Regions from separate parts of the Bacillus sp. z14 (2026) genome, predicted to be linked through region 3. Evidence: predicted binding sites of a transcription regulator. Region 3 holds the regulator's gene; each other region holds the start of a gene.
The links. The regulator Rex, encoded in region 3, represses fermentation and respiration genes when NADH is low (regulators of the CRP and FNR family bind a similar motif). The targets are predictions, from matches to a motif close to TTGTGAAATATTTCACAA.

Region 1 (10,003 bases), on a different contig from region 3:
GCGGCAGCTGCGGCTAAAACGGATTTTCCTGCCCGACAAGCACTTGTATCAATGACGCAAGTATTTATTGATACAATCATTATTTGCTCAATAACAGGAATTTCACTTGTAATGGCAGACCAATATCATAGTGGATTAGAAGGAGCAGAACTGACATCCGTCTCCTTTGATTTATTATTAGGTCCTGTTGGTTCCTACATCGTTTCAATCGGGTTAATTTTCTTTGCTGCCTCCACAATTATTGGTTGGGCTTATTATGGTGAGAAATGCTATTCCTACTTATTTGGAGATAGGACCGTGATTAGCTATCGAATCGTTTTTGTTTTAGCTGTTTTTATTGGCTGCGTAAGCTCCCTTGATCTTGTTTGGAGCTTTGCTGATATTATGAATGCTTTAATGGCAATTCCTAACTTGATTGGCCTCCTCGGACTTTCAGCTGTGATTATAGCTGAAACAAAAATCATTATCAGAATTATTAATAGTGAAAAACAAAATAAGCAGAGAAAGACATTTGAAACTTGAATTTGACAGATAGCGAATTCCATGGAATGATATTTCTATCTAGTGCGGAAGGGATGAATGAAGTGGCAGATTTATCGGTTAAATCCACTGAGAATATTAAAATTATGATTAATGGCATCCAAGAAAAATTACAAATGATCAACAGTTCAGCTATGCGTGCAGACAGCTTTAATGATAGCTCCTATGAGGATTTACTGGAGATATATGAAATGGTCATGTCCAAGGACCGCTTCAGCCCTAGTGAAATGCAAGCAATTGTCGAAGAGATTGGCAAATTGAGAAAGTAAATAGGCAATAAAAGCTCCTCTGTTCATTGAACAGAGGAGCTTCATTTTATTTGGACAGCAGTGCAAGGGATTCTCTGTTGAAAGCTGGGATATCATCAGGCTGTCTGCTTGTTACTAATTGTTCTCCACATACAAATACCTCTTCATCATGATAAGTGGCACCTGCATTCTCGAGATCAACTTTAATTGATTTGTAACCTGTTGAATCTCTTCCTTCCAGCGCTTTTGCAGTAATCAACAATTGCGGACCATGGCAAATTGCGAATACTGGTTTCTTTGCGTCCATGAATTCCTTGGCAAAAGAAACAAAACGATCGTCTCCTCTTAAAATGTCAGGAGAGAATCCACCCGGAATAAATAAAGCATCAAACTCATTCGCTTTTACCTCATCAATGCCCTTTTGAATTTCCACCGTTTCTTTTCCTTGCTTACCTTCAACATTTTGTCCACTTTCAAAGCCGATGGTTACTACTTCATGACCAGCTTCCTTATAAGCCTTAGCAGGGTCTGTATATTCTACATCTTCAAACATATCCGTTATGACACATGCAATTCTTTTACTCATACTATCAATCTCCTTTTTTGAAAAATAATAGTTACAGTTTCATCTTTCCCTCGGCAAAATTTTCATAAACATTCTCTTTTATCTAATCAAGGAATATAAAAACAGTGTGAATGATATTCACACTGCCTAAGTCATTCGCTTAGAGATTTCCACATTTCCCTAATAAACTTCACCGTTTTACAATGTCTTCAAAATCTTTGAACTAATCCTCATCCTACCTAACAATCAGATACCCCCTCTAAATTCATTAACCAACCTAATGGATAATCCACTACTCACCAATTAATGTTTTACGGGGCATGATGAGGATTTCTACTCGTCTATTTTTCTCCCGCCCACTGTCAGTGGTATTAGGCGATACTGGTTTAAATTCTCCAAAGCCTTTTGCACTAAACCATTCCGGTTTTAATTTTTTATTATCTTGAAGAAGCTTCATAAAGTTAACAGCTCTCATAACGCTTAATTCCCAATTTGACTCAAACTCTGCATTACGAATCGGAACATTATCCGTATGTCCGCTAATGATAATATTTCTGGGAGGTTCCATTACAAGCAGTTCAGATATTTCCTTGGCAATTATTTCATCTCTCTCTCTGACCATTGCGATCCCCGAATCAAACAATACATTATCACGAATGGTTAACAGCAACCCTTCCTCTGTCAGAGATGTCTCTAAATTGGATTTTAAATGACTGTCATTAATATAAGTATCTATTTTTTCTTGGACTACCTTTAATTCTTCCAATTCAGGGCTGGCTTCCTCTGTTCCTTCTTCTTCTTCCCCATCAAATTTCTCTGGGTCTGTTTCTGCCATCATCCCTTCAGGCATCGGGCTCGGATGCTCAAAAACACCTGTTCCTCCATCTAATGCTTTATTAAAGGCTCGTGATAGTTCAGAGAACTTTTGGGCATCTACAGAACTCATAGCAAATAAGACAATAAATAACGCTAATAATAAGGTTAATAAGTCACTATATGGGAGCAGCCAGGATTCGGACATATGCTCCTCATGCTGAGATTTCTTTTTTCGCCTGGACATTGTTTCTCATCTCGCCTTCCAACCACTTCTTCCTTTCCGCAGCAGGTAAATAAGAAGATAGTTTTTGCTCTATTGTCCTTGGTGCTTCACCTTCTAATATAGATAGAATACCTTCTACCATCATCTCTTTAATACGTACTTCCTGTTTAGATTTTCTCTTTAATTTATTCGCAAACGGGTGCCACAATAAATATCCCGTAAAGATTCCCATCAATGTAGCAACAAATGCTGCACTTATGGCATGGCCCAGTATCTCTGTATCACTCATATTGCCCAAGGCTGCAATTAATCCTACTACTGCACCTAATACCCCGAGGGTCGGAGCATAGGTACCAGCCTGTGTGAAAATCTGAGCCCCAACAGCATGCCTTTCCTCCATGGCATCTATTTCTTCTGAAAGGATGTCGCGAATATAATCTGCACTTTGTCCTTCAACCGCCAAATTCAAGCCGTTCCTTAAAAACGGATCTTCAACTGATTCTGAAATTTTTTCTAGCGCCAGCAAACCTTCTTTACGAGCTGTTTGTGCCCAATCGCAAAATGTATGAATTAATTCTTCCGTTGAGACCATTGCTTTTTCTGAAAAAATGATGACAAATAGCTTAGGAAGCTTAATCAATTCATTAACTGGAAAAGCAACTAATATAGCTGCAGCCGTTCCTAAGAAAATGATTAATATAGCAGCTGGATTGACGAGAACTGCGATATCAACACCTTTAAGCACCATTCCAACACCTACTGAAACGATGGCCAACATAATCCCTATGATTGAAGACTTGTCCATATAATTCACCCGTTTTCTACTATTCTTTTATCTCTTCTAGTATCGACATTTCAATAAATTCCTTAACACTAATAAGCTTTTAAAAAGATATGAGAATCAATTTTAGGTAAAAAGACATAAAAAAAAGTGATGAAAACATCACTTTTTTTAATCGATTAAGAGTTGAATCAACAATTACAGATACCTTGCAATAGCAATTCTGAGGAGAATGACTTAACTTTATCCCCTCTATCATTTAATCTTCCATGAATATAATATGGGGTTTTTTAACAAATATGTCGAAGTAACCAAATTTCTGTAATATTTTTGTAAATTAAATTCAATAATGCTGTAACCATAGAAACTAGTATTTTAGTTATAGTAAAAAAGTAGAGAAAAAGGCGGTAAGATTTAACAATGCTGCCAAAAAAACATTTCGGGGGTCACTATGAAAAAAATAATTATTGCTCTTGCTATTTTTCTGTCATCCACGCTTGTGCCATTTGGACCATTTGAATCTAAAGCCTCAGCCGCTATTTCGACAAGTAAAGCTAACAAAGTTGTTTCAACCGGGAAAAAATATGTAGGAACGCCTTATCGATACGGCGGAACAACACCTAAAGGATTTGACTGTTCTGGTTTTGTGGGGTATACCTACAAAAAAGCGGCAGGAAAGAAACTTCCAAGGACCTCAACCAGTATGTATAAACAGGGGAAAAAGATCGCTAAATCTAAGTTAAAAAAAGGTGATTTAGTTTTCTTTAATACTTCTGGAAAAGGAGTTTCCCATGTAGCAATCTATATTGGCAGCAACAAAGTCATTCACTCTGTATCTAAAGGTGTAAAAATAGATTCATTAAGCTCTTCATATTGGAAGAAGCGTTATGTAGGTGCTAAAAGAATATAAACTCTATTTTCCAGGCGGACATCCTTCGCCTTTTTATTTTGCCTTTTTTTTACCCACTTGTAAAAAGTGTAGACCTTTTCATCGAGTATAGCTTGCATACTGTCTTAACCAGTCAGCATCTCACTTGATGGTATTTCACTATAGACTCTGATCTCTCCTTTTCTTTTCAGGAAGGTTTTTAAAGCATCTATTTTTTTATTGGTCGCATTAATGCGTATAAGTCTTCTTCCAAGCGTGCAGCATATGCTTCAGCATGTTTCCCTGCATCCTTCACTCCAGCATTGTAAAAATGAGGTCCTAACGTTTCTGTGAAAAACTCCAAAATATTCTCAGCAGCCAGTTCTCCAATCTCTTCATCACGCTCTTTTTGAAAATATTGTTGAATTTGACCAATTATCCATCTTTTATCTTCTGCTTTCCAATTGATTAGCAATTGTACCCCTCCTTTGAAATTTACTTTATCTTTCATTTATAACAAAAAAATAGTAGGATATAAACCTCATGTGGTTTCTCCTACTATTTTTTTAAGCGTAACACCTATTGTTTGGGCCTTTAATTATTTAATTTCATGCTCTTTTCAAGCTGGCTTTTTCATATACTTGGTTAGCATTTTGTAGGCATGCTCTACTTGTTCATCACTAGGAGATTGGATTCCCGCCAGTGGATATTTGTAGCCAAGTGTTTCCCATTTATAAACACCTAATTGATGATATGGTAAGATTTCTACCTTTTCAATATTATTAAGTGTACCTAAGAATTGACCCATTCTTTCCAAGTATTCATCCTGGTCATTAACCGTTGGAACTAGTACGTGTCTAATCCAAACCGGTTGTCCTTTGTCAGAAAGATAACGGGCGCAATCCAAAATATGTTCATTCGGTTTACCAGTTAGCTTAATATGGCGTTTGCTATCTATGTGTTTAATATCCAGTAGGATTAAGTCTGTATATTCAAGCAGTTCATCGAATTGCTCTAAAAATTCTGGTGATCTCGAAAAACAGCCAGCTGAGGAATCAATGGTCGTGTGAATTCCTCTTTCCTTACATAATTTAAACAGTTCTATAATAAAAGGAATTTGCAATAGCGGTTCTCCGCCGCTGACGGTAACTCCCCCGCCTGATGCATCCATGAATGGTTTATATAATTCAATATCTTTAACGATTTCTTCAGGACTCATTTGCTTGCCTGTTCCAATTGACCACGTATCGGCATTATGGCAATATTGGCAGCGCAACAAACACCCTTGCGTAAAGACAATGTAGCGGATCCCCGGGCCATCTACTGTGCCGCATGTTTCAACGGAATGTATATTTCCATATGTTGTCATGAGATCCCATCCTTTCTTTTCTAAAAATATCCAAGTAGAAGTTAAAAGTTAGTCTCCCTGCTAATACAGGGAGACCTCCTAGTAACAAGTACTTCTATATTACATAGTTTCGTGGAACGTACGATTGATAACGTCAATTTGTTGCTCACGAGTCAACTTGATGAAGTTAACAGCGTATCCAGATACACGGATTGTTAATTGTGGATACTCTTCTGGATGTTCCATAGCAGCTAGCAATGTGTCACGATTGAATACGTTGATATTCAAGTGGTGACCTTCCTTGGAAGCATAACCATCCAAGATTGCAGCAAGGTTCGCTTCACGTTGCTCTTCTTCACGTCCAAGTGCTTTTGGCACCATAGAGAATGTGTTAGAAATACCGTCTAAAGAGCAATCGTATGGAAGCTTAGATACAGAAGATAGAGAAGCTAGAGCACCTTTTGTATCACGTCCGTGCATTGGGTTCGCACCTGGTGCGAATGGTTCGCCAGCGCGACGTCCATCTGGAGTGTTACCAGTTTTCTTACCATATACTACGTTAGAAGTAATTGTAAGAATGGATTGTGTGTGCACAGAGCTACGGTATGTTTTATGCTTTTTCAATTTAGTCATAAAGTTACGAACAAGCTCAACAGCCATGCTATCTACGCGATCATCATTGTTTCCGTATTTAGGGAAATCACCGATGATTTCAAAGTCAACTGCTACACCATTTTCATCACGGATTGGTTTAACTTGTGCATATTTAATCGCACTTAATGCGTCGGCTACTACAGACAATCCAGCAATTCCCGCTGCCATTGTGCGAAGGATTTCAACATCATGTAATGCCATTTCAATACGCTCATAGCTATACTTGTCGTGCATGTAGTGGATTACATTCAATGTATTGATGTATAGCTCTGCAAGCCATTCCATTGTGCTATCGAAGTTAGCCATAACTTCATCATAATCTAACACGTCAGAAGTAATTGCTTTGAAGTTCGGTCCAACTTGAATTTTAAGTTTTTCATCCACCCCACCGTTGATTGCATAAAGCAATGCTTTTGCAAGGTTTGCACGTGCTCCGAAGAATTGCATTTGTTTACCGATACGCATTGCGGATACACAGCAAGCAATACCGTAGTCATCGCCGTATTCTCTGATCATGATGTCATCGTTTTCGTACTGAATCGCACTTGTTTGGATAGACATTTTTGCACAGAAACGTTTGAACCCTTCTGGGAACTTCGTAGACCATAATACAGTCAAGTTTGGTTCTGGAGCTGGTCCAAGGTTTGTTAATGTATGCAAGAAACGGAAAGAGTTTTTCGTTACAAGTGTTCTTCCGTCTAATGCCATACCACCGATTGATTCTGTTACCCAAGTAGGGTCTCCACTGAACAATTGGTTGTAATCAGGTGTACGAGCAAATTTTACAAGACGAAGCTTCATAACAAAGTGATCGATGATCTCTTGTGCTTCTTGTTCAGTTAATGTGCCTTCACGAAGGTCACGTTCGATATAAATATCAAGGAAGGAAGATGTACGTCCTAGTGACATCGCTGCACCGTTTTGTTCTTTAATTGCAGCAAGGTAAGCAAAGTATAACCATTGTACTGCTTCTTTTGCATTTGTAGCTGGTTTAGAGATATCATAACCATAAATCTCAGCTAATTGTTTTAATTCACCTAAAGCACGGATTTGCTCGCTTAATTCTTCACGTTGACGAATAACTTCTTCGGACATTGTTCTTAATCCGTAGTTTTTCAAATCTTTCTTACGTTCAGCGATCAAGAAGTCTACACCGTATAATGCTACACGACGGTAGTCACCGATGATGCGTCCGCGTCCGTATGCATCTGGAAGACCAGTGATGATACCAGCCTTACGAGCAAGCTTCATTTCATCCGTATAAGCATCGAATACACCTTGGTTATGTGTTTTGCGGTAATCAGTGAAGATTTTTTGCACTTCTTCATCTACTGTGAATCCGTAAGATTCAGCTGCAGCTACCGCCATACGGATACCACCGAATGGTTGAAGAGAACGTTTGAATGGTTTATCTGTTTGGAAACCAACAATTGTTTCAAGTTCTTTATTTAAATATCCAGGACCATGTGATGTAATAGTAGAAACAATTTTAGAATCAAGATCAAGGACGCCGCCTGCTTCACGTTCTTGTTTAGTAAGTTCCATTACTTGCTTCCATAATTCTTTTGTAGCTTCTGTTGGGCCTTCTAAGAATTCATCGTTTCCTGTGTATGGAGTGATGTTTTTCATAATGAAGTCACGTGTGTTAACTTCATTCTGCCAATCTCCTCCAGCAAAGCCTCTCCATGCATCTTTTTTAGTTACATTATCCATAACCATTGCCATTTTATTTTACCTCCTAATATTACGTTCAGGAATATTATTTCAAATTTCTAGATGTTCAGCTTTTTTAAATTATATAACAGCTTTCTATACTCTTATAATACACATTATATGTGAAAAAGTGAACATGTAAATTATGACAATCTGGTGAAATCGAAAACAACGTTGTTAAATCAATCTTTTCTTTCTATTTTCGAATAATTCTAATATCAGGAACCCTTGACAGTAAATAAAACTGTTATAGTAAAATCCACTCTGAAAGCTAAACTGTACTATAAAAGGCATCTGTTCTTAAATACAGATGCCTTTATAGATACCATTATATAACAATTCTGTCATTTATGCACGTCTGATCTATTTTTAAAGGCTTCCTTCGTCACAATATATTGTTCGTGGTTTGTATGTTGTTCCTGATTTCCACCCGTTTCAGCATGGTGAGGAAAATTCCCAGGATGACTTTTACGTTTATGATTAAAACCTTTACCTCTCGCCATAATCCTACCTCCTTCCCTTATTATCATTTTCTACAGAAAGGCGAGAATTATGGCAGGTAAGTTGAGGCAATATAGTACAAAAAGAACATCATTATTGGCAGCCATAGACCACTTGTTTAAGCAATTTGGGAACAACCTCAGTGGAAAATGGAATATGCAGCCTTTCTGTACGTTTGTGTGCGTCCTTACCATATGGACCGATATTTACGGCTGGTATATCCAATTCCCCAATAATAGAAAGCGGAAGATTATACCCCTTCCCGTATAGAGGCATTTCATTTTCTAACACCGGCATCACTAAATCACGATCACGTAAACGGCAATAGCTTACATCGGAAAGCCCTGGAAAATAAGACATGATCTTTATTTCTTCATTAAATTTCTCTTTAGCGATCCTAACGCAGTGCTCTACTATACCTTTTGCTTTCTGATCCCTTTCATCATCTTCCAAATAAACGTGTGGATAATAAGGTGGAGCGAGCATGATCATATAAAAAGGGGCCTCTGATTTGAAAAACGCTGCCACTACATCTGCAATTTCAGCTGTTAATTTGGCCATATTCATGCCTGCGTCCTGTTCGAGCAATGCAATCTTTGCGTTTATTTCTTTCATAAACATATGGCCATATTCTCTACAGCCTTTATCAAATAACTCTTGATAAGTATATACACTGGGCTTAAGGTTAGGTTTTCTTGAACCATGTCTTCCATACCCAAGTAAATCATAAATATTTGATAACCGTCCTTCTATATACCTGCTGCTTTCTTCGCCAATATCTTTCAGCTTGTTTATGACTTCTTCCGGATTTTGCTTTAGCGTAAGGATATTAGCTAGTACATATGCTGCAGTTGGCGTTTGGACATTATATGCTTCTTTTAGATCCATTAATTTTAAGATCGTAGGCAGAGGATTCTGTTCCCCGCGTTCTTGTTCTAAAAAGGCTAAGGATAACTCCAGTCTTTCCGCTATCACACCTGCCATCCAGGCGGCATTCATGCCCTCAAGCGGTTCGCCCACATGTGTTTCAGTTCCTACACAAAAAATTAAGGGCAATAACTTACCCACAGATCCTGTATAAAAATATTTTGTACGGTCTCCTGGATATGCACCAAAACTCGGCTCCGAGCAAATGGCCACTTCCAAATCCAGTTGATATTGGTCCTTGAGTCCCTTAATCAACTCAACTCCCGCAAACATTCCGGCCGAATATCTCTCTTCATCCGGTGTAGCTAAAAATAATAGGTTATGTTTCAAATTGCCATGTTCGGCAGCTTCTGATAGTAAAGCCATCTGAATAGCAAGTCCGGCTTTCATATCCATAATTCCTCTTCCAAAGATCCACTCTCCAGACTTCAAATCCTGCTCGGCATCAACTGAAAGGTTTTCCTCTGCCATTGCACTTGTACATTCCAATGGTGAAAAAGCGAGCGGTGCAAGGCGTCCGTAATCTTCAACCCCAACTACATCATAATGGCTTAAAAGTATAATTGTTTTTTTACTCGTTTTACTACCTTGATAAAACGCAGCAACTGCTTTTCGATTTAATAGATCTCCTGTAATTTCTTTTCTGTATATTTGATCGGGGTAATTTTGAAAATAAGGCATTTCCTTAAGGATCGCAGAAATTTCGTCCTCCATACGCAACTCACCTCTTGTTCCCGTTACACTTGGCACTTTTACAAGGCGGTATAATAACTCCAAAATCCCTTCCTTTGTATTCCAATGACCCATACCTTATCCCCC
Region 2 (10,003 bases), on a different contig from region 3:
GTATCTATATGTTACGGTTAATGTGGGTGGATTCTGGATGATTAAGAATGTCTATTTGAATCCGGATGCAGGTGGATATAATGTATTGAACGGTGTTCTATCCATTATCATGCTTGCGTTAGGTGTCGTGATTATGGTGGCTTCCATCATAAAATGGGTTAATCTATCCAAAATCCCACAAGCAGAATTGGTTAAACAATCAGAGGAAGAATTGATGAAAACAATGTAAAAAAAACAGGTAAAGGGTCGTAATAAATGGCCCCTTTACCTGTTTTTTTATTGTTTAAAAGTGAATTATTGAAGCTTAACGGAGAGGGATTTTAGGAAAGGAATGCCCGATAATGTAAGAATCACTTTCCCCTTTTTTCGCACATTTTTATGAATATAAAATGATACTTGATCGGATGTGATTTGAGAATAATGATTTAGAGTTTTAGGTTTGCCGGGCAATGCTATAAGTTCCTGAACGCCGGGGGCACAGCAAGCTTTAACATCCAAATTTTTTATGGTTACTTGATCCCCTTTTGATACAATCCACTTTTTTGATTCTTCGTCCATTTCAATAATCATTTTTGGTGCCTCCTTCAGGTGAGGTATATTCTTAACTATAATGGATGGTATTTTAGTTTCCTATAAAAATGCATTATAATAGAGTGATATAAGCTTTTTATAGATTGTTGAAGAGAATACAACAGAATGGGATTGGTGGAGCCAATTTTTATATACACATATGCATGCAGTTCAGAGGAAGAATCTTTATGCAAAATGGAATTCAGGGCGTTGTTTGACATGAATCCTGATGATTTTGTTTTTAAAAGTACAAGAAAAGTCGATCCAAGCCGAAGCCCCTTTATTAGGGAAAGAATAGAGGTCCTGACCGAAGGGGATAGTTTGGAGACCCTTTATCACAAGGCAGGCAAACTTTCCTTTCCGGATCAGACATTCAAAACAATCTTTGTGAAAACAAATGATCTAGAGGATAAAGTTAGCTTTAGTCACCGAAGAAAGATTGAACGGGAAATAGGATTAAAAATCCAGGGTGAAGCTGATTTGGAGAAGCCGGATATCGTTCTTGGCATCATTACTTGCGGCGGAAAATGGTATGTAGGTATTTATGAAAAAAATGAAGCGGTCTGGTTGCATCATCAAAAGAAACCACGAGAGTATTCGACAGCTCTCAGTACTAGAATGGCAAGGGCTGTTGCTAATATCGCGGTTCCCAACCCTGTTGGTGTGAAAGCGATTGACCCATGCTGTGGAATTGGGAATGTACTGGTGGAAGCCTTGTCAATGGGGATTACGATTTGTGGACGTGATATCAAGCCATTGCCAGCTATTGGTGCCAGAGAAAATGTAGCTCATTTTGGATATAGCTGTGATATAGCAATCGGTGCAATTGAGGAAGTTACGGACCATTATGATGCAGCTATCATTGATTTACCCTATAATTTATGCCATACAGCGAGCCCGAAAGAACAATTATCAATTTTAACGCATGCAAATCGCATTGCAGACAGAATTGTTATTGTTACAGGGGAACGGATTGATGACATGATCAAGGAAGCTGGCTTAACTATACAGGATCGATGTGAAGCAAAGAAGATTGGGTTTACAAGAGAGATTTTGTTATGTTATTAGATTAATAAATAAAAAAGAGGGTGGCATGATTTTTGCCACCCTCTTATTCTATATACTTTTAAACATCTACACGCTTAACGAAGAAAGAAACTACCAATCCGATTATGGAGGCAATCAACGCAAATAGAAAGGCGTTTTGCACACCGGCTGTCAAAGCTTCAGAGGCAGCAAGCGGATTATTGGGATCAGCTGTAGCCAAATAGCTTGCCTGGCCAGCTGACATGATGCTAACAGCAACTGCTGTCCCAATCGCCCCTGCAATTTGCTGAAGTGTATTCATGACAGCAGCTCCATCAGGGTAATACTGTCTTGGCAACTGGTTTAACCCATTTGTTTGCGAAGGCATCATAATCATGGCAACCCCAATCAACATGCATGTGTGCAAGATGATAACCGTTAATTGGGTAGTTTCGGTTGTTATATTAGTAAATAAGTAGGTAAATATTGTTGTTAATACAAAACCGGGAATAACCAAGTATTTTGGCCCGAAGGTATCAAATAATTTCCCCGTAATTGGTGACATAATTCCATTCACAATACCGCCAGGCAATAAGACAAGGCCGGCTGCAAAAGCTGACAATAACATTCCGCCCTTTAAGTACATAGGCAATAGAATGGATGAGGATAAGATGATCATCATACCCAGGAATACCATTAAAAGTCCAATAGAGAACATAGGGAACTTAAATACGCGTAAATTAAGCATTGGCTGTTCCATTTTAAACTGGCGGAAAGAGAATAGGATAAGGCTGAGTGCCCCAACAATAATCGGTAAAAGAACAGCTGGGTCGCTCCATGAGCCAGCACCCTCCCCGGCACTGCTGAAACCAAAGACGATTCCTCCAAAACCAATGGATGAAAGAATAATAGACAGAATATCTATTTTTGGTTTTGTGATGGTTGATACATTTTGCATATAGATGAGACCATATACGAATGTAAAAATAAGCAAAGGTAAGCATAGCCAGAAAATCGATTGCCAGCCCAGACTGTCTACGATTAATCCTGATAGGGTTGGACCGACAGCAGGTGCAAACATAATGACAAGCCCCATCATCCCCATAATTGTTCCGCGTCTATGAGGTGGGTATATAACCATAATAACATTTGTCATTAACGGTAGTAATAGACCTGTTCCTATAGCCTGAATGACACGTGCTAATAGAAGAATGGCAAAGTTAGGTGCCATAGCTCCTACTAAGGTCCCTACGATTGAAAAAATGAGGGAGGCACTAAATAGTTGCTTGGTAGTAAACCATTGGAGCAGTAATGCAGTTACAGGCACAAGAATCCCAAGTACAAGTAAATATCCTGTTGTTAACCACTGAACGACATGGGGACCAATGTGAAAGTCATCCATAATGTTTGTAAAAGCCATATTTAAGGCAGTTTCACTGAAGAGTCCAATAAAAGCACCAATCATAATAGCAATCACGATTGGAAGTGGCTTAATCTGCTTATTTTCTAAATTTGTAGCATGATTATTACTCAAATAATATTCCCCTTTCATTATGTATAATTACTAGACCAGTCTATATAATACGCTGATTAAGGATATACATTTATGTTTGCTTATTTCTTTAATATATCGGGCAGACATTTAGAGATGTTTAGTAAAGGCTGTCCATTTAAATTGGTTAGCGAACGGGTGATGGCTCCTTCGATCATTGAATTAACCAATAGACTTAAACGGTGCGCTTTCTCTGGTTCAAAGCCATCTTGAAGCATTTTATCATAATAAAGTGTTTCCCAGCCTTCAAATGCTGCCTTGCACGCTTTGCGTAAAGGTTCGCTCATTAAGGAAGTTTCCGCTGCCAATAATCCAATTGGTAAACCTTCAAAAAGGTCATTTTTATTGAAATGTTGAGCGATTTTTTCAATATGATATTGGAATGCCTCTAAGGTATGATCATACTGATTCATGGCCAGCTTAATATCATTTTCAATTTGAACGGCCATTTTATTGACTGCTTCTACGGCCAGTTGTTCTTTACCATCAGGGAAGTGATAATATAAAGACCCTTTAGGGGCACCGCTTTCCTTCAGAATTTGATTTAAGCCTGTTGCATGATATCCCTGTATGTTGAAAAGGCGAGTAGCAGCCTCTAAAATTTTTTGACGCGAGTCCATTTTTGCACTCACATGAAATCCCTCTTTTCAAGTATAATGACTGGTCTATATAAATGAGTGACTGTTTCATTCTATAAGATGGCTGTATTTTATGTCAATCATTCGTTGCAGGTATATTTTTTCGAGAGTAGATAGATTAGAAAGGGTGGTTGAGGTTATAAATTGGTTCTTCCAATGAAAAGAGATGAGTAGATGGGGTTGTAATAGAAATGGTCCCTTAAGGCTAAGGGACCAATAACTTTAAGCAGCTAATAGCTGTTTCTTGATTAATATTTCTCGATCGGCAGCATAAACAGGGCGATAGCCGTTTGTAATTAGGTTTTTAATATAGATTTTATTATAGATAAAGGCGAAAACGCCGCTTGTTAGCAATGCGCCTAATCCAAATAGAAAAAGATTGATTGTGATGGATATACCAAGCATAATAATCGCCCATTTATAGTCTTTGCGAAATAAAGCAGGGAATATTCCAAAAAAGAGAGTAGTCCAACTGAAGCCAAGCTTGACCTCTTTTATAATGCCATCCTTGTTTATTAGAGATATTTTCATACAATCACTCCTGGTTCATATAGTTCCATCATAAAAGAATTTTTAAAATGAATACATGGTAGTTTATAGAAGCATGTGTATGGTATGCAGGTAATTTGAGTAATAGAGAAATATCTATTATATAGGATTAAGGGACGAACAGAATGAGGGGAATGGTAGGCATAGGAGCTCTTACTTTGGCAAACTCATAATAAGAAAAACGGACAGCGACTAGAACTCGCTGTCCGTTTCGTATAGCTGTATCGATTTTTACCAATCCCAAAGCAAGACGAACATGGAACCGAAGATGGTAACTAGGGCTACAAATAATGCATAAAGGATATTGGTATAGAGTGTTCTTCTTTCCTTGGATTCATTAATATGCATGAACAGGAATATCTGCAAACTTGCTTGTAAGCCAGCTGTGATAAGCAAAATAGCCATTTTAAATCCAAATGATATCTCCAGGAAAAGAACTAATAATGCTGCCACTGTTAGAGCGATGGATGATAAAAATCCTATGATATGCTCTTTAGGGAATAACTTAGCCATTTTACATCAGTCCTTTCAGGTAGACGAAGCTGAAGATGAAAATCCAAACAACGTCCAGGAAGTGCCAGTACAGTGAAAAAATAAATGCTTTATTGGCAGTAAGGTGATTAATTCCGCGTCTGCTCACTTGAATCAGAATAGCGATTCCCCATAGAATTCCTCCGGTTACGTGGGCTCCGTGTGTTCCAAGCAATGTAAGTAATGCAGAAGTGAAGCCGCTTGTTTGGATGGAAGCTCCTTCGTGTACATAATGGAAGAACTCATAAATTTCAATGCCTAGGAAGGCTAATCCAAGGACAAGCGTAATCGAGAACATAACCATCATTGCTTTTTTCATGCCCATCCGCATAGCGTGAATCGCGATCCCAATCGTAAAACTACTTGCCAAAAGAATAAAGGTTTCAGCTAAAACCCCACCAAGAGCGAAGATATCGCTCCCGGAAGGCCCATCACCTGTACGATTTTCCAGTACAAAGTAGACAGTAAACAGTGTAGCGAATAATACGATCTCTGCTCCAAGGAAAATCCAGAAGCCCAGTATCTTAAGCTGATTTTGTTCAGTACTATATTCCAATGGTTGAGAGGCATCTAATTTCATTCTGTCTCACCTCGCAATTTTCTTTCTTCTTCTTCAATTTCTTTCACAGATATATGGAACCCATGATCATCATTGAAGGAACGTACAAACATCAAATAGATAATTGGAACCGCAGCGATAATGGCTGGAATCCACATACTAAATACCATAAAGAATCCCCAGAAGAAGAAGGCCACTGCCATTAGAAACGGTTTAAAGTCACTGCTAGGCATGTGTATTTCTTCGATTTTTCGTGTGAACAGATTATGTGTACCTTTTTTGTGATCCCACCAGGAATCTACAGAATCCACTTCAGGAGTAATGGCAAAGTTATAGGCTGGAACAGGTGTTTTCGTTGCCCATTCCAATGTACGGCCACCCCATGGATCTGAGTCTCCTTTTAGTCTTGGAGCATAACGGAAGCTCCAGTAGAAGCTATAAACGAGAACGATGAATCCAATTGCTAAACCTACAGCACCTAATGATGCGATAAGGTTCAATGGTCCATACCCAGTTTCTTCAGAGTACGTATACATTCTTCGGTTCATCCCTTTAAGTCCCAATGCGAATAGAGGCAGGAATGTGACATTGAATGAAATAGAAATAATCCAGAATGCGATTTTTCCTAATTTCTCGTCTAATTTGAATCCAAAGATTTTAGGGAACCAGAAATACATACCCGCCAGTACCCCAAACACTGTACCCGGTATTAAAACATAGTGGAAATGGGCTACCAAGAACATTGTATTATGATATTGATAATCCGCACTTGCCATCGCTAGCATAACCCCTGTGACTCCACCAAAGGTGAAGATTGGTATGAATGCCAGGGCATACAGCATTGGCGTGGTAATTTCAATTTTTCCTTTATACATCGTAAGGAGCCAGTTAAATATCTTAACTCCTGTAGGTACAGCGATTAACATCGTAGTAATCGAGAAGAAGCTGTTTGCCATGGCACCTTGACCCATCGTATAGAAATGGTGAACCCATACAGTAAAGGATAGGGCAGAGATGGCAAGCATACTGAACACCATTGATTTGTATCCATACAGATTTTTTCTCGCGAATGTTGAAATAACCTCACTGAATATACCAAAGGCAGGAAGAATAACGATATATACTTCAGGATGGCCCCATACCCAGAACAGGTTAGCCCAAAGCATATCCATTCCGCCATCTTGCATAGTGAAAAATTGTGTACCAAACAAACGGTCAAACATCATTAAGGCAAGAGCTACTGTTAAAACAGGGAAAGCAAAAACGATAATGATGCTAGTGATTAAAATAGACCATGTGAACATTGGCATTTTCCATAGAGTCATACCAGGTGCTCTCATTTTTAAAATTGTAACGATAAAATTAACACCCGTTAGCAGCGTCCCAATACCGGCAATCTGAATCGCAATACTGTAGTAGTTATTCCCCACAGTAGGGCTGAATTCTATACCTGCAAGCGGGAAGTAGGCTGACCATCCGGCATCCGGTGATCCACCAATAACGAACGAGATATTAAATAGCATTGCTCCGGCAAAGAATAACCAGAAGCTGATAGCATTTAAATAAGGGAAAGCAACGTCACGCGCCCCAATTTGAAGAGGCACAACAATATTCATTAATCCAATGATAAATGGCATTGCCATAAATAAAATCATAACCACGCCATGCGTTGTAAAGATTTCGTTATAATGCTGTGCATCAAGCAGTCCGTTTTCAGGCTTAGCTAACTGTCCACGCATTAATAAACCATCAACACCGCCGCGGAATAACATAACTAAAGCACAGAGAATATACATGACCCCAATACGTTTATGATCAACAGTGGTAAGCCATTCATCTTTAAGCCAGCGCCATTTCTTAAAATAAGTCAGGCCGATAACGATAGCCAGCGATACAGCGACAATACTTACCATTGCGCCATAGATTAACGGGCCACCATGTACTATAAATTTATCCCAATCCAAGGTTGTAACTCCTTTCTTATGAAAGCTTTAATTTTAATGATTTGAATGATTCTCGTGCTCGGAATTACCTTTTTCTGTATCTTCATCAAACGTGTTGTCTGCTTCATCGCTCTCGTTTGATGGAGATGGTTCAGAACCATGATGATGTCCTTCCGGTGGAGGGCTGAAATCCAAGTGAGTAGAAGAATATGATTGTCTGCCGACGTGTGCTGTATCAAGCAGTTTTTCAAATTTTTCTTCTGTTAACTTATCTTCATTTGCTTTTACATCACTAACCCATTCTTCGAAATCATCTGGAGTCATAGACAGTGCTTCAAAATCCATATGGGCGTAGCCTTCACCACTGAAGTTTGCATTTCTTCCCATCATGGAAGCTGGTGTTTCAGCTACAAAATTTAATTTTGTTACCATGTCACTCATGGCGTATTTTTGACCACCGAGCTGTGGAATCCAGAAGCTTGTAATTGGTCCATAAGAATATAGACGGAATTCTACTACTCTATTAGTTGGAATGTTTACATAGTTAACCGTCTCAATACCTTGCTCTGGATAACTGAAATGCCATTTCCAGTTTGAAGAAGCTGCGTAGATAACCAATGGTTTTTGATCTTCATAGCCTTTTGGCTTTCCTTCTACTTCAAATGTAGTTTTAACTGTGACTACAGCTAAAACGGCTACAATAATAATTGGTATGACTGTCCATGTTATTTCAAGCGCCTTGCTGCCTTCCATATGTGGAGGCTCGTAATCTTTTGGAGCTTTGGATGCTCGGTATTTATATAAAATAACGATAAAAAGTACATATACTACAAGCACAACAGCTGCCATTAAAGCCATTGAGAAAAGAATGGCATTGGATTGTGTTTTTGCGACAGGACCATTTGTGTCGAATACAACCCAGTCACATCCCGCTAACATAAGAATAGACGCCATCATGGAACTCAAAAGTGCCCATTTTTTATTCATATTTTTCCCCTTCCTAATGTAATAAGTAAATTCAAGCTATGTAAGGGAAATTCAGTAAATCTGCACACCTTGATAGTTATAATTTCCCTTTCTTGCTGCTATTTAGGTATAATTCTTCCTTTTTCCATAGCCCCTGATTTTCAATATAATAACTGAATTTCAAAATTACAAATATATGAAACTAAAAGAAGACATGGAAATCTTCAATTTTGACAAAGTTGTGAACAAATTAACAATTAATTATATTCTTAGAATTTATTGTAAAATTGTCACTTTAAAGTAGCATTTTTATGTGAATACTAGGATGTGAAATCTGAAAACGCCTATTATATAGAAAAAGGGTTTCGATCAGTATCAAAAAGGCTTAAACTTATGAGTAATCTAGATAAGTGAAACGGAGTTATACAATGAACGAAAAAGATTATGATGAGTTATTACATATAAAAACAGTCGGTAATCAAACTGGATTTTATAATTCTATGCATTATCACCGATATGAGCCGACTCCGTATTGGATTTTAGAAAAGTTATTGGATGAGTATGACCTTAATAGGGATGATCATATGGTCGATTTTGGATGCGGAAAGGGGAGACTAAATTTCTTTCTTCATTACAAGACAGGGGCGTTTGTAAGTGGGGTAGAAATGAATGAACAATTTATTAATGAAGCTGAGGAAAATCTCAAGAACTATAATTACAAGGGGAAAGACCGAATTCAATTTCACTGTTGTCTGGCAGAGGAGTTTCAAATTCAACCAACTGATAATAGGTTCTATTTCTTTAATCCTTTTACGATACAAATATTCCGCCAGGTTCTAACGAACATTCTGTTGTCCGTTGAAGAAACATATCGCGAGGTACACCTAATATTATATTATCCATCTGAGGATTATATATATTTTCTTGAAAATCAATCTGTGTTTGAACTACACAAAGAGATTGTTCTAAATGAAACGAATCCGTTTGAGAGAATACTGATCTACCGGCTAGCTTATTAAATTGAAAAAGGCGTTCCCATTGGAATGCCTTTTTTCGTATAAAATATCAGAAGGTTTATGGAGTAGTGGTAGATTCAGTATTATAACAACCAATTTGTAGCTCTGTAGGGCAAACAGCCGGATACCTATCATTAATTTGGGCCTGGCCTTTTTTCTGCTTTTTCTTCATATGGTTCCACATGAACATGGACACGATAGACTCCATGATCCTTCATTAAATCCTTTTCTACAAGAGTAGCAATATCATGGGCTTCTTTAATATTTAACGTGTTGTCTACCAAAATAATGATATCAATGACTTCATTATTTCCGTAATTTCGTCCCATAATTTTTTTAATTCCTTTAACCCCTTCTATTTGGTCAATGGAATTTTGATAGATTTTAATCTTAGACTCATCAAAACCATCTGATAAGTAATGGGATGCTTCTCTAAAAATATCCCAGGCTGTTTTGCAAATCAATAACCCTACGAGTATGGCAGTAATTGTATCGAGGAAAGGCATATTTAGCTGGGAGCCGAATATGCCAATTGCTGCTCCAATACTGACATACGCATCAGAAATATTGTCTTTGGCAGCAGCTTTAACGGAATGGCTGTTGATTCTTTTTGCTAGCTTTATATTATAGCGATAGACGAAGTACATGACGAG
Region 3 (10,003 bases):
GCCCCAGTAAACGGCGGCCGTAACTATAACGGTCCTAAGGTAGCGAAATTCCTTGTCGGGTAAGTTCCGACCCGCACGAAAGGCGTAACGATCTGGGCACTGTCTCAACGAGAGACTCGGTGAAATTATAGTACCTGTGAAGATGCAGGTTACCCGCGACAGGACGGAAAGACCCCGTGGAGCTTTACTGCAGCCTGATATTGAATTTTGGTACAGCTTGTACAGGATAGGTAGGAGCCTTTGAAGCCGGAGCGCCAGCTTCGGTGGAGGCATCGGTGGGATACTACCCTGGCTGTATTGACATTCTAACCCGCACCCCTGATCGGGGTGGGAGACAGTGTCAGGTGGGCAGTTTGACTGGGGCGGTCGCCTCCTAAAGAGTAACGGAGGCGCCCAAAGGTTCCCTCAGAATGGTTGGAAATCATTCGCAGAGTGTAAAGGCACAAGGGAGCTTGACTGCGAGACCTACAAGTCGAGCAGGGACGAAAGTCGGGCTTAGTGATCCGGTGGTTCCGCATGGAAGGGCCATCGCTCAACGGATAAAAGCTACCCCGGGGATAACAGGCTTATCTCCCCCAAGAGTCCACATCGACGGGGAGGTTTGGCACCTCGATGTCGGCTCATCGCATCCTGGGGCTGTAGTCGGTCCCAAGGGTTGGGCTGTTCGCCCATTAAAGCGGTACGCGAGCTGGGTTCAGAACGTCGTGAGACAGTTCGGTCCCTATCCGTCGTGGGCGCAGGAAATTTGAGAGGAGCTGTCCTTAGTACGAGAGGACCGGGATGGACGCACCGCTGGTGTACCAGTTGTTCTGCCAAGAGCATAGCTGGGTAGCTACGTGCGGACGGGATAAGTGCTGAAAGCATCTAAGCATGAAGCCCCCCTCGAGATGAGATTTCCCATAGCGCAAGCTAGTAAGAACCCTGAAAGATGATCAGGTTGATAGGTCCGAGGTGGAAGTGTGGTGACACATGGAGCTGACGGATACTAATCGTTCGAGGACTTAACCAAATGAATCAAGCATACTTGCCAAACTTACATTATCCAGTTTTGAAGGAATGATTTCTTTCTAACCAAATAGTCCGGTAATGATGGCGAAGAGGCCACACCCGTTCCCATTCCGAACACGGAAGTTAAGCTCTTCAGCGCCGATGGTAGTTGGGACGCGAGTCCCTGTGAGAGTAGGACGTTGCCGGGCAATCAGAAACCAGTTCAGTTGATGAGCTGGTTTTTTTGTGCGGTTTTTTAGGGAGCAAGGAGGATTTTGGATACTTGTTGGAGCTGGAGGAGTGAGGAGTCGGGATCAATCCACAGTCAATGGAATATCTTAAAGACGTGAATAAGGTATGGGAAAGGTGCGCTATTCTGGGTCTACCATCACCTATACTGCACTTAGCCCGGGCAAAGATTGGTTGAAAGGTAGGCGAAGTGTGGAGGAAAGCAGCTATGTTCCACCTATGGGACACCTATGCCCGACCTATACCCGGGCAAAGGTGGTTAAAAGGTAGGTGAAGTGTGTAGGAAAGCAGCTATGCTCCACCTATGAGGCACCTATGCCCGACCTATACTGGGGTAAAGGTGGTTGAAAGGTGGGTAAAGTATGGAGGAAAGCAGCTATGTTCCACCTATGGATCACCTATGCCCGACCTATACCGGGGTAAAGGTGGTTGAAAGGTAGGCGAAGTATGTAGGAAAGCAGCTATGCTCCACCTATGAGGCACCTATGCCCGATCTATACCGGGGTAAAGGTGGTTGAAAGGTGGGTGAAGTATGGAGGGAAGCAGCTATGTTCCACCTATGGAACACCTATGCCCGACGTATACCAGGGTAAAGGTTGTTGAAAGGTGGGTGAAGTGTGTAGCAAAGCAACTATGCTCCGCCTATGAGGCACCTATGCCCGACCTATGCCCCGCGGTGATCTATCCCAAGGCAAGGACCTTAAAGGTCGGCGTAGTCGTACCGAAGCCGTGTCACACTGTATTAAAGCTATGCGAAGTATACAGCAAATCTGTAGTAGCCAAGACCTCATCTCAAGCAATAAATCTATACGTAAAGAGTCAGATATTCCATTACCAAATTCATATTTCTAACCTTGCGCTAACCTAAAAAAACGAAATTGGATTTACACACTAAAATAATGTAAACTTTAATAATAAAATATAAAGCATGGTGAATGACTGTGACCGAATATATGAGAATTTGTAATAGTGAAGAAGAGACCAGGAAGCTGGCAGAGGAAATTGGAAGTCGCCTGATTCCCGGATCTGTAATTGCGCTTGAGGGAGACCTAGGTGCAGGCAAAACAACATTTAGCAAGGGAATTGCTAAAGCAATTGGTGTAACAAGAAATGTAAATAGCCCGACCTTTACCATTATGAAAGAATATAAAGGGAAATTTCCACTTTATCACATGGATGTTTATCGAATTGAAAATGAAGAGGAAGATTTCGGGTTTGAAGAATATTTTGAAGGTGAAGGAATTACGATCGTCGAGTGGGCTCATCTGATAAAAGGACAATTGCCGGAAGAGCTTTTGACCTTATATTTATATCATGATGGGAATGATAGACGGAGAATTGTAGCTGAACCAAAAGGTGAATTTTATGAAAAGCTATGTGAGGAGATATTTTAATGAATGTATTAGCAATTGATACATCTACGAATGTCCTGGGAGTGGCTGTTGCTAATGAAAAAGGGATTATCGGAGAGCAAATAACATTTACAAAACGAAACCATTCAGTACGGGCGATGCCTTCCATAGAAGCAATTTTGAAGGAATGCGGGCTTAAGCCAGGAGACCTTGATAAAATCGTGGTGGCAAAGGGGCCAGGTTCTTATACCGGCGTAAGAATTGGCGTAACGATTGCCAAGTCTTTGGCCTGGAGTCTAGGCATTCAATTATCAGGCGTATCAAGTTTAGAGGCGCTTGCCCTGAATGGCAGATATTTCAATGGTTTGGTATGTCCACTGTTTGATGCAAGAAGGGGACAGATTTATACAAGTCTTTTTAAATGGGATAATGGAGAGTTAGTTAGATTGGAGGAAGACCAGAATGTGTTGGCCATTGAGTGGGCTGAGCATTTAAAATCACTCAATCAACCTATACTATTCATAGGCAATGATGTTCCTATTCATATCGAGGCCCTAACAGAAATTCTTGGAGATAAGGCTATTATGGCACCTTTATCGTTGCATCAGGCCAGGCCGGGTGAATTAGCATTGCATGGCATGAATCTGCCTGGTGATGATATCCACACCTTTGTCCCCAATTACGTACGTTTAGCAGAAGCTGAGGCGAAATGGTTAGAAGCTCAAGAGAAACAGAGGGAAGAGTAATGAATCAGACGATTACATTTCGTAAGATGACTATAGAGGATCTTGATAGTGTGATTGAGGTAGAGCATGCTTCTTTTACTTTGCCATGGAGCAAAGAAGCTTTTTATAATGAGCTGATGAACAATCAATATGCGTATTATTTGGTAGCAGAGGATCAGGGGAAAGTAATTGGTTATTGCGGTACTTGGTTCATCCTCGATGAGGGCCATATCACGAATATTGCCGTATTGCCGGAATGGAGAGGCAAAAAAATCGGGGAAGAATTAATGGTACGTATGTTGGGCAAGGCACAAAGCATGGGAGTGAAAAGAATGACTCTCGAGGTACGGATCGGAAACCAAACTGCTCAAAGTCTCTATCGAAAATTGGGCTTTAAAGACGGTGGCATAAGAAAGTTTTATTATACAGACAATATGGAAGATGCATTAGTAATGTGGGTGGAATTATGGTGAATAAAGAAAATCAAATCATATTAGGTATAGAAACCAGCTGTGATGAAACCGCAGCAGCAGTAATAAAAAATGGCCGAGAAATTCTTTCAAATGTTGTAGCTTCTCAAATCGAGAGCCATAAACGTTTTGGTGGAGTCGTTCCTGAAATTGCTTCAAGGCATCATGTTGAAGCAATTACCCTTGTAGTTGAAGAGGCATTGGAGAAAGCAGAAATCTCTTGGGATGATCTTGATGGAATTGCGGTTACTGAAGGTCCTGGGTTAGTGGGAGCTCTCTTAATAGGCGTAAATGCGGCAAAAGCATTGGCTTTTGCTCATGGAATTCCACTTATTAATGTACATCATATAGCTGGGCATATATATGCAAACAGAATTCTCACTGAGTTTTCTTTTCCCCTCCTTGCATTGGTTGTATCCGGTGGCCATACGGAGCTGGTGTTGATGAAGGAGCATGGAGCTTTTGACGTTATAGGGGAAACAAGAGATGATGCAGCCGGTGAAGCATATGATAAAGTAGCTCGTACGCTAAAGCTACCTTATCCGGGCGGCCCTCATATTGATCGACTGGCGCATGAAGGTCAGCCAACAGTTAAACTGCCTCGTGCATGGCTAGAAGAGGATTCATATGATTTCAGTTTCAGTGGATTAAAATCGGCTGTTATAAATACATTGCATAATGCCAACCAAAAAGGTAAAGTGATAACTCCTGAGGATCTGGCTTGCAGCTTTCAGGAAAGTGTAATTGATGTCTTAGTAACTAAAACCGTAAAAGCAGCAGATGAGTTCCAGGTGAAACAAGTACTGTTAGCCGGTGGGGTTGCTGCCAATAAAGGATTAAGAACTAAATTAGAAGAAGCTTTTATAGACAAAAAGGAAGTAGAATTGATTATACCTCCACTTTATTTATGTACAGATAATGCAGCAATGATTGCTGCAGCAGGTAGTATTGCTTTTGAAAAAGGCAAACGAGCTGCCATGGACTTGAATGCAAATCCAGGATTGATATTGGAATAAAAAATAAGAGGGTTACTTGTATTAAGTAATCCTCTTATTTTATTGGTAAAAAAATTGATTGAAAAGTAAAAGCACTCGAATAATTGTGGATAACTACGTGTTATCAACAGATTCTGTGGATAAAAGATTTGAAATCTGTGGATAATGTGGAAAAATCAAAATAAACCTTATTTTATAACTTTTTTAATGTGGATAAAAATGTTGATAAAAACCAAGCCATCCCTAACTTGGTTTTTTATCTTGATTTATTCGTCTTGTAGAGAAGTCCACTCTTCCATTAATGCTTCCAATTCTTCTTCAGTTGCTGTAAGAGTTGTCTGGATTTCCAATGATTTCTCATGGTCCTGATAGATTTCCGGATCACATAATTGTGTATTTAAATCGGATATCCGTGTATCAAGTTCTTCAATGGTAGTTTCAATTTCTGCGATACGTCTTTGGCGTTGGCGCTCTTTCTTTTTAAGCTCCTTGTCCTCCTGATAAGTAGTTTTATCTGAAACAGGGCGATTGTTGGAGATAGAATCCGCTGGTTTTTCCAGTTCAGCGAGTTCCGCTTGTTCTTGTTTTTTCTGAATATAGTAGTCATAATCTCCCAAGTATTCAATTGTACCATCTGCTTTCATTTCCAATACTTTATCGGCAATTCGATTGATAAAGTAACGGTCATGGGATACAAAGAGGAGAGTGCCTGAATAATCAACCAGTGCATTTTCAAGCACTAATTTACTGTCCAAATCCAAGTGGTTGGTCGGCTCATCTAAAATTAAAAGGTTGGCTTTTTGCATCATTAATTTTGAAAGAGCCAGCCGTGCTTTTTCACCACCGCTCAAGGTAGAGACAGTTTTCATTACATCGTCTCCGCTGAATAGAAAGTTTCCTAATATGGATCGGATATCCTTTTCAGGTTGGTTAGGGAAGTCATCCCATAACTCATTTAGCACAGTTTTGTTGGACGATAGATTAGCCTGCTCTTGATCATAATATCCGAGTGTCACATTGGCACCGAGCTGAAAATCTCCATGCAAAGCCGGAATTCTGTTAATCAATGTTTTTAATAAAGTAGATTTCCCTACCCCATTAGGACCAATCAGTGCAATGCTTTCTCCTCTAGTGATTCTAAAGTTCAAGTGGCTGGCAACAGGTGCTTCATATCCAATAGACAAATCATTTGCCTGAAGAACTTCATTACCACTTTGCTTTTCAATCTCAAAGGTAAAATTAGCTGATTTTTCATCGCCCAAGGGCCGATCCATTACTTCCATACGCTGCAGGGCCTTTTGCCGGCTCTGGGCTCGTTTAGTTGTAGATGCTCTGGCCATGTTTCTTTGGACAAAATCTTTTAATTTTGCAATCTCATCCTGCTGTTTTTCATAAAGCTTTGCATTACGTTCGTATTCCTCTGCCTTTTGCTCTAAGTATCTGCTGTAATTCCCTGTATATTTCTTAATTGATGTTCGGGAAAGCTCCATTACTTGATGGACAACCTTATCAAGGAAATAACGATCATGGGAAACAATTAGGATAGCGCCAGGGTAAGATTGAAGATAGCCTTCGAGCCAGCTTAATGTATCGATATCAAGATGGTTGGTCGGCTCGTCTAGAATCAGTAAATCAGGTTTCGTTAATAATAATTTACCTAGTGCAAGCCTGGTTTTTTGGCCGCCGCTTAAGGAATTAATAGATGTAGTATAATCATAATCCGAGAAACGCAGACCGTGTAAGACAGAACGTACATCTGCTTCCATTTGGTAACCGCCAGAATTTTTAAATTGCTCCTGGAGACGATCGTAATCTTTTAATACCCGGTTATATTTTTGTTCATCATTGTAGACAGAAGGATCAGCCATAGATTTTTCCAATAATCTCAATTCATCTTCTTGTTTTTGTAAGCCTTCAAAAACAGAGATCATTTCATCCCAAATAGAGCGGTCTGATTGGAGACCGGTATTTTGAGCCAAATATCCAATCGAAACATCTTTTGGCTTATAGATCTCCCCACTGTCATGTGAAAGGTGACCTGCAATGATCTTAAGCAGGGTGGATTTTCCTGCACCGTTTCTGCCAACAAGTGCTATACGGTCTTTCGTTTGAACTTCGAGCTTAATAGTAGATAAAATTGCTTCAGCTCCATAATATTTGGATACATTATTAACTTGTAAAATAATCATATTCTCACCTCAAGAAGTACATACCTTAAGTGTAGCCTACTCTTGATAAGCACCGCAACTTAATAGAAAATTTGTGAATACTCACACAAAAATTACCAAAAATGATAGAAATATTATAGAATAGGAATAGGAGAATAAACTTTCAGTGAATTTACGTGCTTTATTAATCAGGAAAGATCCCATATGATTGGTATCGCGGAGGTAACCTGGAAACAATCAGAACCGCTAGTCCTAGTATTTTGCTCGAATATAAAATTAACGAATCATTGATAAAAAAGCGGCGTATTATACATAGCTAAGATAGTTAGAATTATGGTAGTGAAGAAAACTTCTGATATAATTTCTATGTGGTACCCGGGCACTCCAAGGATTAGATATTGATTTTATATGGAAAAAAGCTGAAAATATGAATAGATTAATTATTCGTATAATCTTAAAAACGAAAGTAAGAAATAACAGCTGTTTCAGCAATACTTGATTAACCTTATATGTTATGTGCAAAGCAATCGAAAAATCAATGGTTATTGAAGGAAACTATTTTCATTGGAAAACCGGGGGGTAAAACCAGTCGGGATTATCAAAGGCAGTTTTGATATATGGAGTAACGATTGACAAGAAAGAATAGGGAGAAGGGAATTAATTTTGCAGGAAAATACTAAAATACCGCAGGCTACAGCCAAACGACTTCCATTATATTATCGTTTTATACAAAATCTACACGCGTCAGGAAAACTACGAGTTTCTTCCGCAGAACTAAGTGAAGCTGTTAAAGTAGATTCAGCTACTATACGAAGAGATTTCTCGTACTTTGGTGCTTTAGGTAAAAAAGGGTATGGTTACAATGTTAATTATCTATTATCCTTCTTTAGAAAAACTCTCGATCAAGATGAGATTACAAAGGTAGCTCTAATTGGAGTCGGGAATCTAGGTACAGCTTTCTTAAATTATAATTTTATGAAAAATAATAATACAAAGATTGAAATGGCGTTTGATGTTTCTCCTGATAAAGTAGGAACCCTTATAGGGGATGTTCCGCTCTATCATATGGATGAACTGGAGAAAAAACTTGAAAAGCAAGATATTAGTGTAGCTATTTTAACAGTTCCATCACAGGTTGCCCAATCTATTACAGATCGTTTAGTGGCTGCGAACATTAAGGCTATTTTAAACTTTACGCCGGCACGTCTGAATGTGCCAGACAGCATTCGTGTCCATCATATTGACCTTGCAGTCGAATTGCAATCATTAGTATATTTTCTTAAACATTATCCATCCGGAAATACGGAAGATACAGAATAAAAAATCTCGAAGGTTTTCCCTCCGAGATTTTTTTTGTTATTCTTTTGGTTTTTCACTTTTCATTTTCTTTATTTGCTTATGAATCATCACCAAGCGGATTCCTGAACCAACATCAAGTGTAGCCAGTATGATCAGGAAATAGGTAAAGAAATCCCAACCGCTGCGTGATACATTTTGAACAGCAAAAAATATAAAAATAGCACCTAAAATTAAGTAAGTCGTTGCCATATACAACGGTGAACGTCTCATAACAAACCTCCGATAAAGCTTTGAACTTTATTAAGCTCTTCCATATTTTTTAATATATCATCTTTGTAAAGTGATTGTACGATTACAACTAATGTATTCATAGTAATGTGGGCAAAAATAGGAACAAGGATTCTCTTTGTTTTAACATATAAATAAGCAAATGTGAATCCCATTGCTGTATAAAGCAGGATATGTACAAATTCCATGTGAGCAACGGCAAAGATCAGTGAACTGATTAACGCGCTCAGGAAGAAATTCAATCGCTTGTGTAATGTGCCAAAGATAATTTTCCTAAAGACAATCTCTTCTAAAAATGGCCCAAGTACAGAACTGACTACCATAACAAGCGGTACTGCCTCAATGAGACCGAGTATATTCTGTGTATTTTCAGACCCGGTAGGAATACCAATAATTCGTTCGATATTACCAGCTATAGATTGTGAAAACAAAGCAAGAAATACTCCGCCAATTGCCCAGCCGATCGAAGCTCCCACACTTGCCTGATCGCCTAAGCTTCTATTATTTTTTTCATATCTCAGTAGGACTAGAGTAATGATAGAAGCCAGAATAAAGCTTATAACAATCCAATACCCTGCAGCCAATACTTCTATCCGTTCCGCGGGGATATTCGTGTTCGATAAGAAAACCAGCATAATTGGGATACCAAGAATAGAAGAAAATTGCATGGCAATATAGGTAATGAGAATTGACCAGTAATATTTTTTCAAATAGAAAAACTCCCTTAATCTTTTATATAGATATTAGATTGCGTATATCTTTAATTTTAACCGTTTTTACCTCATAGTTACAATTGCGAAACATTTTCCTTCTCTTCATCTACCAAACTGAAATAAAAAGGATATTTAGACCTTATTTGGGTAAGATAAATAAATGGTGATAAAATTTAAAAATTTTAACTAATATTACTTGCAAATCATTGGTTCTTTATTTAAACTATAAATTGTGTTAGCACTCAACGATGATGAGTGCTAATAAAAATGGAGATAACTTTAAGGAGGTAGTTTTACTTGTTAAAGCCACTAGGAGATCGCGTTGTGATTGAACTTGTCGCACAAGAGGAAAAAACTGCAAGCGGCATCGTGTTACCAGACACTGCCAAAGAAAAACCATCTGAAGGCAAAATTGTAGCGGTAGGAACAGGCCGTGTCCTTGAGAATGGTGAGCGAGTAGGATTGGAAGTATCTGAAGGCGATCATATTATCTTCTCTAAATATTCAGGTACAGAAATTAAATACGAAGGTAAAGAATACTTAATTTTACGTGAAAGCGACATTTTGGCCGTTATTGCTTAACGAAAATGTCGATTAAAAAATAAGACATAACAAAAAAATCGAGGAGGTAATTTACGTATGGCAAAAGATATTAAATTTAGTGAAGAAGCTCGCCGCGCTATGTTACGTGGGGTAGATGCATTAGCTGATACAGTAAAAGTTACACTTGGACCAAAAGGACGTAACGTTGTTCTTG

Region 1: the regulator Rex is predicted to act here: its motif matches at 7,877-7,894, upstream of pflB (formate C-acetyltransferase).
Region 2: the regulator Rex is predicted to act here: its motif matches at 8,574-8,591, upstream of qoxA (cytochrome aa3 quinol oxidase subunit II).

Annotation. Positions count from the first base shown of each region.
Region 1 is NZ_JBZFQK010000004.1:77,362-87,364, reverse strand. It holds gene AC4G3O_RS14440 (alanine/glycine:cation symporter family protein) at 1-522, shown strand, start outside; gene AC4G3O_RS14435 (DUF1128 domain-containing protein) at 576-809, shown strand; gene AC4G3O_RS14430 (type 1 glutamine amidotransferase domain-containing protein) at 856-1,374, opposite strand; gene motB (flagellar motor protein MotB) at 1,646-2,413, opposite strand; gene motA (flagellar motor stator protein MotA) at 2,382-3,197, opposite strand; gene AC4G3O_RS14415 (C40 family peptidase) at 3,625-4,083, shown strand; gene AC4G3O_RS14410 (DUF2164 domain-containing protein) at 4,271-4,516, opposite strand; gene pflA (pyruvate formate-lyase-activating protein) at 4,661-5,410, opposite strand; gene pflB (formate C-acetyltransferase) at 5,510-7,768, opposite strand; gene AC4G3O_RS14395 (hypothetical protein) at 8,101-8,259, opposite strand; gene AC4G3O_RS14390 (M20/M25/M40 family metallo-hydrolase) at 8,351-9,991, opposite strand.
Region 2 is NZ_JBZFQK010000004.1:140,357-150,359, forward strand. It holds gene AC4G3O_RS14655 (carbon starvation CstA family protein) at 1-229, shown strand, start outside; gene AC4G3O_RS14660 (CC/Se motif family (seleno)protein) at 295-570, opposite strand; gene AC4G3O_RS14665 (TRM11 family SAM-dependent methyltransferase) at 697-1,638, shown strand; gene AC4G3O_RS14670 (DHA2 family efflux MFS transporter permease subunit) at 1,697-3,091, opposite strand; gene AC4G3O_RS14675 (TetR/AcrR family transcriptional regulator) at 3,211-3,768, opposite strand; gene AC4G3O_RS14680 (hypothetical protein) at 4,009-4,317, opposite strand; gene qoxD (cytochrome aa3 quinol oxidase subunit IV) at 4,567-4,848, opposite strand; gene qoxC (cytochrome aa3 quinol oxidase subunit III) at 4,850-5,446, opposite strand; gene qoxB (cytochrome aa3 quinol oxidase subunit I) at 5,443-7,389, opposite strand; gene qoxA (cytochrome aa3 quinol oxidase subunit II) at 7,423-8,355, opposite strand; gene AC4G3O_RS14705 (methyltransferase domain-containing protein) at 8,763-9,353, shown strand; gene AC4G3O_RS14710 (cation diffusion facilitator family transporter) at 9,485-10,003, opposite strand, start outside.
Region 3 is NZ_JBZFQK010000006.1:2,009-12,011, forward strand. It holds rRNA gene AC4G3O_RS16480 (23S ribosomal RNA) at 1-1,009, shown strand, start outside; rRNA gene rrf (5S ribosomal RNA) at 1,080-1,196, shown strand; gene tsaE (tRNA (adenosine(37)-N6)-threonylcarbamoyltransferase complex ATPase subunit type 1 TsaE) at 2,172-2,630, shown strand; gene tsaB (tRNA (adenosine(37)-N6)-threonylcarbamoyltransferase complex dimerization subunit type 1 TsaB) at 2,630-3,334, shown strand; gene rimI (ribosomal protein S18-alanine N-acetyltransferase) at 3,334-3,786, shown strand; gene tsaD (tRNA (adenosine(37)-N6)-threonylcarbamoyltransferase complex transferase subunit TsaD) at 3,783-4,799, shown strand; gene AC4G3O_RS16510 (ABC-F family ATP-binding cassette domain-containing protein) at 5,045-6,967, opposite strand; gene AC4G3O_RS16515 (redox-sensing transcriptional repressor Rex) at 7,607-8,266, shown strand; gene AC4G3O_RS16520 (YdiK family protein) at 8,303-8,515, opposite strand; gene AC4G3O_RS16525 (CPBP family intramembrane glutamic endopeptidase) at 8,512-9,243, opposite strand; gene groES (co-chaperone GroES) at 9,544-9,828, shown strand; gene groL (chaperonin GroEL) at 9,886-10,003, shown strand, end outside.